One region of the Paenibacillus sp. JZ16 genome, then DNA from elsewhere that is predicted to be linked to it. Evidence: riboswitches for the same ligand, from Rfam matches in the RefSeq annotation. Region 1 holds a riboswitch; each other region holds the start of a gene.
The links. Region 1 has a riboswitch for ZMP and ZTP ahead of purT (phosphoribosylglycinamide formyltransferase 2). Riboswitches for the same ligand answer to the same signal wherever they lie in the genome.

Region 1 (3,273 bases):
GCCAATCCCTTCGTCCTGCACGATGATTCGAACCTCTTGAGCGTTGTGCAAAATGTCCAAGGTAATGGTTCCCCCTTGATTCATCGCTTCCATGGCATTTTTCAGCAGATTGATGAACACTTGCTTGAGCTGGTTTACTTCACCCTGAACGAAGACCGGTGCCATCGGATAATGAGGGATGATCTCGATATTTTTGAGGGCTGCTTGAACCTTCATAAGGGTAATGATCTGTTCCATAATGGCAAACACGTCGATGGGTCCGCTGACATGAACGCTCTGCGGTTTCGAGAGCACCAGGAGTTCATTGACAATGAGTTCGATGCGTTTGAGCTCCGATTCAATGATTTCAAAATAGAGCTCGTTGCTTCGTTCCGCAGATCGCAGCAATTTTACGAATCCGTTAATCGAAGTTAAGGGATTCCGAATTTCATGGGCAATGCCGGCGGCCAACTGGCCGGCGGTGGTCAGCTTCTCGGATTGCATCACGCGATCTTCTTCCATCTGCTGCTCTGTGATGTCTTTAAAGATCCCGACGGCCGCTTTCTCGCCTTCATAATTTATGATCAACGTGAATCCCGTGACCATTTTCTCCTGCCCGTCCAGACAGCGTATCCGATAATCGACGCTTCCGATCTCTTCACTCTCGGCATATTTTGCCCTGCGTTTCATCAGTTTGTTATGGTGCGATGCGTCGACTACCACGTCGGTTGAAATCCCGAGGACGTCACGGGGATGCGCAGCATTAACAAGTCTGAGCGCGGCAGGATTAACATAGTGGACAATGCCTTTTTTTGTTATGAGTACGGATAAGGGGAGTCCTTCCAACAGCTGCAAAAACGAATTTTCCTTCTCGTTTAGCTTCTGTTCCTTCAGCTCCAGCTGCTTCATAAGTTGTCTCAGCAAGGTTCGATCTTCAAACTGTACCAAGCAGCCACGGAAATTCTGCGCCAGCTCCTCCTTAACGCTGATACGTACACTGAGGTATACTTCACGATCGGATGGATGATGGTAAACATATTCAAACTGGGTTATGGATTGCTGCTGATTTTGAGCGGCTCTTGCGTTCCAAACCACTTGATTCAATAAGGCGCGGATGCTGCTATCTTCTTGTGGCGCCCCGGCAGTTAACTCCTGCTGTGAATATCCCAATAGATCACTTAGTGCCGAATTGACCTTAAGAATCGAACCATCAAGCGATATCATTGCCATTCCGATTACGGCTTGTTCAAAGGCAAAATCATGATTGGGGTTGGAATAGGGCAGCACAGCAAGTCTCCTTTCAAATATCTGACAGGAATGAATTTATCCATATTATATGTTGGACCCTATCATTCATCAATCCTTTAAAGCGATAGATCAATAACGAAATTTCTCGTTTTGGCGATAAATCCACCCTAAGAAGTGGCTTTCGCAATCGCTGAAGGATGCCATCGATATGCTGAAGTCTAAATCCTAATGTCGCCTTACGGTGATATTGCAATTAACGGGAAGATTAAGTATGATTTAAATAACAATGTATAGGTTTATGTGTAACTGGCGTAGCATGGGGGACCATGAGGGAGCACATAGATGACGACGGCCGTACGCCTGGGCAGAGGTAAGGGAAGCTTATTTCCCTTACCTCTTTATTATTTTCTGCTTTTTTTATAAGTCTCTGAAACTACGAAAAGGGGATAAAACAACGATGTTAAAAACGAAGAAAATACTGCTGCTAGGTTCGGGAGAACTCGGAAAAGAAGTCGTGATTGAGGCCCAGAGACTGGGTGTTGAAACCGTAGCGGTCGATCGTTATGCTGACGCTCCTGCCATGCATGTTGCCGATCACAGCCATGTCCTCGATATGCTGGATGGGGAGAAATTACGCGCAATCATCGAGCTGGAGAAGCCGGACCTGATCGTACCCGAAATCGAGGCGCTCGCTACTTCGGAGCTGGTTAGACTGGAGGAAGAGGGGTACCGGGTTATTCCTACTGCCAGAGCTGCGAAGCTTACGATGGATCGTGAAGGGATTCGCCGGTTGGCTTCCGAGGAGTTGGGACTGCCTACTGCAGGCTATCGATTTGCCGATACTTATGAGGAATTTAAACAGGCTGTCCTGGATATGGGCTTTCCGTGCGTGATAAAACCGCTGATGAGTTCCTCAGGCAAAGGCCAGAGTGTATGCCGCTGCGAAGGGGATATCGAGTCCTGCTGGAACATGGCGATGGAAGGCGGCCGCGTGCAGAACGGCAGAGTGATCATTGAGGAATTCATTACGTTCCAGTCAGAGATCACGCTTTTGACCGTTCGCTCCGTCAATGGAACAAGCTTCTGTGCGCCAATCGGTCATATTCAGGAGAGCGGGGACTATATCGAATCCTGGCAGCCGCACAACATGTCCGATGAGCAAATGGAGGAAGCTAAATATATTGCAAGGACGATTACCGACGAGCTTGGCGGATATGGATTGTTTGGTGTTGAATTGTTCCTTGCTGCGGATAAAGTGTATTTTAGCGAGGTGTCTCCGCGACCGCATGATACCGGCTTGGTTACGCTGGTGACGCAAAATTTATCTGAATTCGCGCTTCACGTCCGTGCCATTCTTGGTTTTCCAATCCCGGAGATCGAATTGATAACGCCGGGAGCCAGTCGTCCGCTGAAAGCTGCGCGAGAGCTGGAGGACTACACAATTACCGGTGCCGAGCAAGCACTGGCTGTTCCGAATACGCAGCTGCGCATTTTTGGGAAACCGGTGACCAAGGTTGGAAGACGGGTCGCAGTTGCGTTGTCAACCGCCGGCACATTAGAGGAAGCGCGTTCGCGTGCGAAGCAGGCTTTGGATGAGCTTGCTATTGAGGAAGCCTAATCATTACCGATTCTTAGGGTGGTGCATCCATAATCTTCTGAAAAAAGGTCAACCGATTTACCGGTTGATCTTTTTTTCATTGAAATGATTTCGCGGATCAAAATCCGGTATGAACCGTTCTGACCATAGTGACTTAGTTTTGTTAGTCGTTTTGATGATAAATATGCAGAAATTTATGTTCTTTCATGATAAGATACACAAGAATACAAACGACCCTCACCCATTATAATGTTTTCAAGGCGCTGCTCTATAGGCTTTATAGCGTTATATTATCTAATAAATATATAGAGGAACGTTTAGTGACGGCATAGGAGAATCTACATGAGAGACATGACGCAAGGAAGTCCGATCAAGCTGATCATCATGTTTACGATCCCGCTTTTAATCGGAAATATTTTTCAACAATTTTATAATATGGCGGATACCCT
Region 2 (3,273 bases), 2.4 Mb from region 1:
AGCTTCATGATCGCGTTGTTTCACATGTTGATGCCGCTGCTGGGCTTATTTGCCGGCCGCTACGTTGGCATGTTACTGGGCCACGTCACAGGGCTTGCTGCCGGCGGGCTGCTGCTTTTATTGGGCGGGCATATGATGTATAACGCCCTGCGGGGCGGAGAAGGGCAGCGAATACATCCTACCGCATTTTTAGGCATGCTGCTGTTTTCGCTTAGCGTCAGCATCGACTCCTTCTCGGTAGGCGTTTCGCTCGGAATGTTTGTGGATGATGTGCTGTTAATCGTAATTTCCTTCGGGGTCGTGGGCGGTTTGCTGTCCATTCTCGGTTTGCTGCTTGGCCGTCAGGTAAGCAATAAGCTGGGGGAGTACGGTGAAATGCTGGGCGGACTGATTTTGGTTATCTTTGGCACCATGTTTATTTTTTGACGCAATATTTGTTACAATAGCCCCAAAGAACCTACGAACGGGAGGAACGGACCGTGAAAAATATACTGTTTGTCTGCACGGGAAATACCTGCCGCAGTCCAATGGCGGAAGGCATGCTGAGAAAGCTTGCCAAACAACGGGGCATTCCGCTGGAAACGAAGTCCGCCGGCGTCTCGGCCGTGGACGGAATGCCGGTGTCCCATCATGCGGAATCCATCCTGCGAGACCAGGATATCCAGGAACGCTTGGTGTCCAAGCCGTTGACCGCGAACCTGGTGGAATGGGCGGATCTGATTCTGACGCTGACCCAGTCGCATAAGCAGTATGCTATAAGGCAGTTCCCGCACGCCGCAGACAAGATGCACACGCTGAAAGAGTTTGTTGAGGATGACCGCCGGGTGCTGGACGATCTGCGGGAGCAGGATAGTCTGTATGCAGCGCTTGAGCTGGCCAGATCTCTGGGCCACGATGTCAGCGACCGTGACCGGGAGCGTCTGATCGAGCTGCGTCAGCGCATCCCGAGCTTCGATATCTCCGATCCTTTCGGAGGCTCGCGGGAGGAATATGAAGCCACGGCCGCAGAGATACGGACGGCGTTGTTCCGTCTTTTGGACAAGCTGGAAGCGGATCGGCATAACTAAGTCTAGCTTTTAGAGATATAAAGCCTGCCATTGGGCTAAAAAGCCACTTGCCTTTCGCATGGTATTGCTTTAAGATGAAGGTGAAAAACAAATGATCCGGTGTAACTGGCGACGAAGTGGATGAAACCACGATGGAGCATCGGAATATACGGCCGGTCGCCTGGGCAAAGAGCATTTGGAGCACAATACGTGCGCCGACTGCTCTTTTTTCGTCTTTTGCGCCCGATTTGGGTTATAATGAAACAAGCTAAAACGCAAAAGCGAACATACGAGGGGGTTTTTCATAGATGAAAATTGCATTGGGTACGGATCATGCCGGCATTCGTCTGAAAGAGGAAATCGTGGGAGTCATTCGGGGTCTTGGACACGAGGTAGAGGATCTGGGCTGCGGCTGTTCCGACTCCGTGGATTATCCCGATTATGCCCTTCCGGTGTGCGAGAAGGTCGTCTCGGGTGAAGCGGACCGCGGCATTCTGATCTGCGGTACGGGGATCGGCATGAGCATTGCGGCCAACAAGGTGCCGGGCATTCGCTGCGCGCTGACACATGATGTGTTCTCAGCTAAAGCGACGCGCGAGCATAACGACAGCAACGTGATTGCGCTGGGTGAGCGTGTCGTCGGTCCCGGACTTGCTGCCGAAATCGTCAGCGCATGGCTGACGACGGATTTCAGTCATGGCGAGCGCCATGTCGGCCGCGTGAACAAGATCAAGGCCATCGAGGAGCGTTACCTGAAGAATGAATCGCGATAAGTGAACGCGTAATGCAGCTGCGGCTATCGTGATATGGGATTGAAGCATCTTCTGTGAAAAAATCATCGGGAGGACTGTGACATGACGGATATCTCCAAGGTTTCCTTGAACGAACAGACAGCGCGTATTGTCCGCGAACTGGCCGAAGCGGCCGATTTAGGCCCGGGTAAAGTGCTGGTCATCGGAGCCAGCACCAGTGAAGTGGTTGGACGCCGAATCGGTACGGGCGGCGCTCTTGAAACGGCGCAGCAGCTTCTCCAGGGCATTGCCGCGGTTCAAGCGGAATTCGGTTTCGCGGTGGCCTATCAATGCTGTGAGCATCTGAACCGTGCGCTTGTCATGGAACGCGAGCTGCTCGAGCGGCTGGGCTTGACGGAAGTGGCGGCAGTTCCCATTCCGGGTGCGGGCGGGTCGATGGCTTCTGCAGTTTACCGCAGCATGAAGGAGCCCTGCCTTGCGGAATCGATTGAAGCCCATGCGGGTGTCGATATCGGCGAGACGCTGATCGGCATGCATTTGCGGAGAGTGGCGGTTCCATTCCGGCCGACCGAGCGTTATATCGGGGAGGCGCGCGTAACTGCGGCTTATACCCGCCCCAAGCTGATCGGCGGAGAACGTGCGGTGTACCGACTCGAGCAGAGGGATGATTCCACGCTGTGCGATTGATTCGAATGAGAACTCGCTTTTTCAATGATGACAACTTGTAGTTTTAAGTTTGCAAGAAAAAATAACGATGGATTATGGGAGGATATGAACATGATGGAACATTTGCGGAAGAGTGACCCGGCTGTATTGGAAGCGATGGATTTGGAGCTGAAGCGTCAACGCAGCAACATTGAGCTGATTGCTTCTGAGAATATTGTCAGCGAAGCGGTTATGGAAGCAATGGGGACGGTGCTGACGAATAAATATGCGGAAGGCTACCCTGGCAAACGCTATTACGGTGGCTGTGAGCGTGTGGATATCGTGGAAGATATCGCCCGTGACCGCGCCAAAGAATTGTTCGGAGCCGAGCATGCCAACGTTCAGCCGCACTCCGGTGCCCAAGCGAACATGGCGGTATATTTGGCGGCCTTGAAGCCTGGAGATACCGTGCTCGGCATGAACCTGGCCCATGGCGGCCATTTGACTCACGGAAGCCCGGTTAACGCTTCCGGCCTTCTGTACAATTTCGTTGCCTACGGCGTGCAAGAAGACACGTTCCTTATCGATTACGACGAAGTCCGCAAAGCGGCATTCAAGCATCGCCCTCGTCTGATCGTGGCGGGTGCAAGTGCCTATCCTCGCATTATTGATTTTGAAAAGCTGGCTGCCATCGCCAATGACGTAGGCGCGTTGTTCATGGTCGATATGGCTCATATTGCAGGACTCGTTGCGGCAGGTCTTCATCCGAATCCGGTTCCGCATGCCCATTTTGTAACGACCACGACGCATAAGACGCTTCGCGGACCTCG
Region 3 (3,273 bases), 180 kb from region 1:
ACCCGCGGCATAGTCGTTATAAATCATGCTGTGAACATCCTTATGCTGCTGTCCTAACAGGATGACAGGGATGCCGATCTCTTGAATCGCGGCAAGATGGGTATCCGTCACTTGAGTCGCAAATAAAATAATGCCAGATATTTTTTGCCTGGCGAGATCATACAGCGCTTCAATCTCCCTGGATAAGTCCTGGCTTGCATTGATAATAAGAAGCTGATAACCGTGTTTCCTTAATTCTTCATCCATGCCGGCAACGGTCTGCGATGCTGAGAATGAATCCAGACGCGGTACAATGGTGCCGATCATGCTGGTTTTCTTCGCTTTCAAGCTCTGTGCAAACGAATTCGGAATATAACCGGTTTCCTGAATGACCAGCTCAATTTTTTGGCGTGTTGCATTGCTGACGGAACCTCCGTTCAAGAAACGGGAGACCGTGCTTTTGGCAACCCCGGCTTTTTTGGCAATATCTGCAATCGTGTTCTTCATTCGGTGCTCCCGGGAGCCGCTTGCGGCGCTGCAACGAACAGATGGTCCTCCACAGCTCCTAGTTGGGCAGCACAATGGATCATGTTTCGTTTGTGCATGAATCTCTCCCCTTCGTTTTCGCTTTTTCCTAACTATACCATGACGTCCAGGCATCCGTGAAATGGAGACTCCAAGCCTATTATGGCAGGAGCCATATCTTTTCCAAGCTCCAGACTCTTACTAGGAATGAACCGATTCGAAGGGGATTTATTCATGGGCGCATCTTAATTCATATACAAATGGTCTGTGGCTTTCCTTTAGTCTTGCACGGTTCGCTCGGCCGATTCGACGGTATGCTTCAGCAATGTAGCAATCGTAACGGGGCCGACACCTGCCGGTACCGGTGTAATCGCAGATGCCACCTTCGCGCAGGCTTCATAATCGCAGTCGCCGATATTCCCTTTATTGTAGCCGGCATCCAATACAACGGCACCCGGCTTAATCCAGCTCCCTTGAATGAAATTAGGTTTGCCTACGGCCGCAACCACGATATCCGCCTGGGACACAAGCTCCCCGAGGTTCCTCGTTCTCGAGTGGCAGATCGTAACGGTAGCATTGCGATTGAGCAGCATCATCGATACCGGCTTACCCAGAATCGGACTGCGTCCGACCACCACGGCATGCTTCCCTTCGATCGGCAGATCATAATAATCCATAATCGCAATAATCGCGGCAGGCGTACAAGACGGATAATCGGCAAAACCAAACGCATTTTGCGAGAAACCGAGCGTGGTTACTCCATCCACGTCTTTTTCAATGGCTATGGCATCAAAAGCCGCCCGTTCATCGATATGATGCGGCACCGGATGCTGCAGCAGAATACCGTGGACATTCGGATCCTCGTTCAGCTCTTGTATCGCGGCGATCAGCTCCTCAGTCGAGGTCGAGGTCTCCAGCACCACTTTCTTGGATATGATGCCAAGCCGCTCGCAAGCATTTCCCTTCATCCGTACATAGGTCGCCGAAGCAGGATCATCGCCAACCAGAATCGTTGCCAGACAAGGCGTTATTCCGTGCTGCTTCAATTCCTGTACCTTCACCGCCAGCTTTGCCTTAATATCATCGGATACCTTTTTTCCATCCAAAATTACGGGTTCCTTACTCATGCTAATCCGCTCCTTCGCCATTGTATTAAAAACATAAAGAGGCAAGGCGACTAATCGTCTCCTTACCTCTTGCCCAGGCGTACGGCATATGATCCTATGTGCTCCCTCTTGGTACCCCAAGCTACGCCAGTAACACACAGATAACTTTTTTTAAATATACCACGACTTTGGACTTCGCGCTACCGGTCATGAAGTTCACCTATTAAATCGTAATCTTTTTGATTAATTTGCAAGAATCGAGTATGTTGCCGATGGTACAAGCATAGAATGTCCTAAGAACAATTCGCTCCAGGAGGCCTTGAATGAAATATCCGGTAATCTTCAAAATGCTGCCCTTCATGATTCCGCTTGTCTTCGTGATACCGGTCTTGACGATATGGCTGCAGAACGATTCAAGTCTAATATCAAGCCGTGACATACAGCAGGTAAAAACGGTTTTTACGGGCATTTTCCTTGAGGCGCTTCCTTTTGTGCTGCTTGGAGTGCTGCTGTCGTCCCTTCTTCAGCTGTTCGTTAAAGAACAGTGGGTGCGTCGGATCACGCCCAAAAACCCGGTCATCGGCGTCCTGTTCGCTTCCATGCTGGGGATCGTGTTTCCCATCTGTGAATGCGGGATGATCCCGGTCGTCCGAAGGCTGATGCTTAAGGGGATGCCTGCCTACATCGCTGTAACCTTTATTCTCAGCGGACCTATCCTGAACCCCATTGTGTTCGCTGCGACGTTCATGGCCTTCCGTTCGCATCCCGAAGTGACGATCGGCCGGATGGGACTGGCTTTTACAGTCGCGATAACGGTAGGTTTGCTTGTCTATGTTTTTTCAAGAAACAACCCGCTCAAGCGTTCCTTACAAGAGTTTTCCGAACAAGATTCCGCCGTTGGTGAACGCAAGCTGCACGAGCATCCCAAAACCTGGAGAAGCCTGTTTGTCCACGCCGGAGACGAATTGATCGAAATGGGCAAATACCTGGTTCTTGGCGCATTCCTGACAGCCTGCATCCAATCCTTCATTCCTAGAGAAGAGCTGCTGGCATTGGGGAACGGTCCCACCGCTTCTTACCTGTTCATGATGGGGTTTGCTTTCATCCTGTCCCTCTGCTCGACTTCGGATGCCTTTGTAGCATCGGCGTTCACGCACACCTTTACCGTAGGTCCGCTCGTATCCTTCCTCGTGCTCGGCCCGATGCTGGATTTCAAAAGCTTGCTCATGCTGTCGACTACCTTCAAGACTAAATTCGTGATCGGTTTAAGCCTGCTGGTAATGACCCTTGTCTTTATCGGCTCTGTAGCCGTCAACGCTCTTTTGGGTGGATAGCTGCCTAAGGATGAAAGATTGACGAAAAACCAAACGAGATTACCGGGACCGTTTAGGATCATCAGGTATCCGCTTGAGATTGGAGGTGATTGGGAGGATGAAGTCCAGTTTGAGGATACGGATTCACTATACGCTCCGGTCGCTGCTTGTTGCGGCTCTCGCCGCTTATATCATGCATCTGAATGCTTCAGATGCGCTCGAATATTACCTAGCGCCTCATATGCAGACCCTGCTGCTTCTCTGCCCGGTTCCGTTGTTGTTCATTGCATTCGGGATGATGTGGCATTCCCTTGCGGGCGATTCCGGAGAGGTATGTGATTGCGAGCATC

Region 2: it holds a riboswitch for ZMP and ZTP, as region 1 does, so the genes downstream of both, rpiB (ribose 5-phosphate isomerase B) here and purT (phosphoribosylglycinamide formyltransferase 2) in region 1, are expected to answer to the same signal.
Region 3: it holds a riboswitch for ZMP and ZTP, as region 1 does, so the genes downstream of both, BJP58_RS06980 (bifunctional 5,10-methylenetetrahydrofolate dehydrogenase/5,10-methenyltetrahydrofolate cyclohydrolase) here and purT (phosphoribosylglycinamide formyltransferase 2) in region 1, are expected to answer to the same signal.

The regions. Positions count from the first base shown of each region.
Region 1 is NZ_CP017659.1:1,406,480-1,409,752, reverse strand. Features, by position in the region: gene BJP58_RS06140 (PAS domain-containing sensor histidine kinase) at 1-1,266, opposite strand, end outside; ZMP/ZTP riboswitch at 1,520-1,600, shown strand; gene purT (phosphoribosylglycinamide formyltransferase 2) at 1,685-2,845, shown strand; gene BJP58_RS06130 (MATE family efflux transporter) at 3,167-3,273, shown strand, end outside.
Region 2 is NZ_CP017659.1:3,838,541-3,841,813, reverse strand. Features, by position in the region: gene BJP58_RS17570 (manganese efflux pump MntP) at 1-426, shown strand, start outside; gene BJP58_RS17565 (low molecular weight protein arginine phosphatase) at 480-1,067, shown strand; ZMP/ZTP riboswitch at 1,159-1,240, shown strand; gene rpiB (ribose 5-phosphate isomerase B) at 1,355-1,819, shown strand; gene BJP58_RS17555 (TIGR01440 family protein) at 1,901-2,485, shown strand; gene glyA (serine hydroxymethyltransferase) at 2,576-3,273, shown strand, end outside.
Region 3 is NZ_CP017659.1:1,584,658-1,587,930, forward strand. Features, by position in the region: gene BJP58_RS06975 (LacI family DNA-binding transcriptional regulator) at 1-486, opposite strand, end outside; gene BJP58_RS06980 (bifunctional 5,10-methylenetetrahydrofolate dehydrogenase/5,10-methenyltetrahydrofolate cyclohydrolase) at 783-1,631, opposite strand; ZMP/ZTP riboswitch at 1,696-1,775, opposite strand; gene BJP58_RS06985 (permease) at 1,934-2,944, shown strand; gene BJP58_RS06990 (TIGR03943 family putative permease subunit) at 3,042-3,273, shown strand, end outside.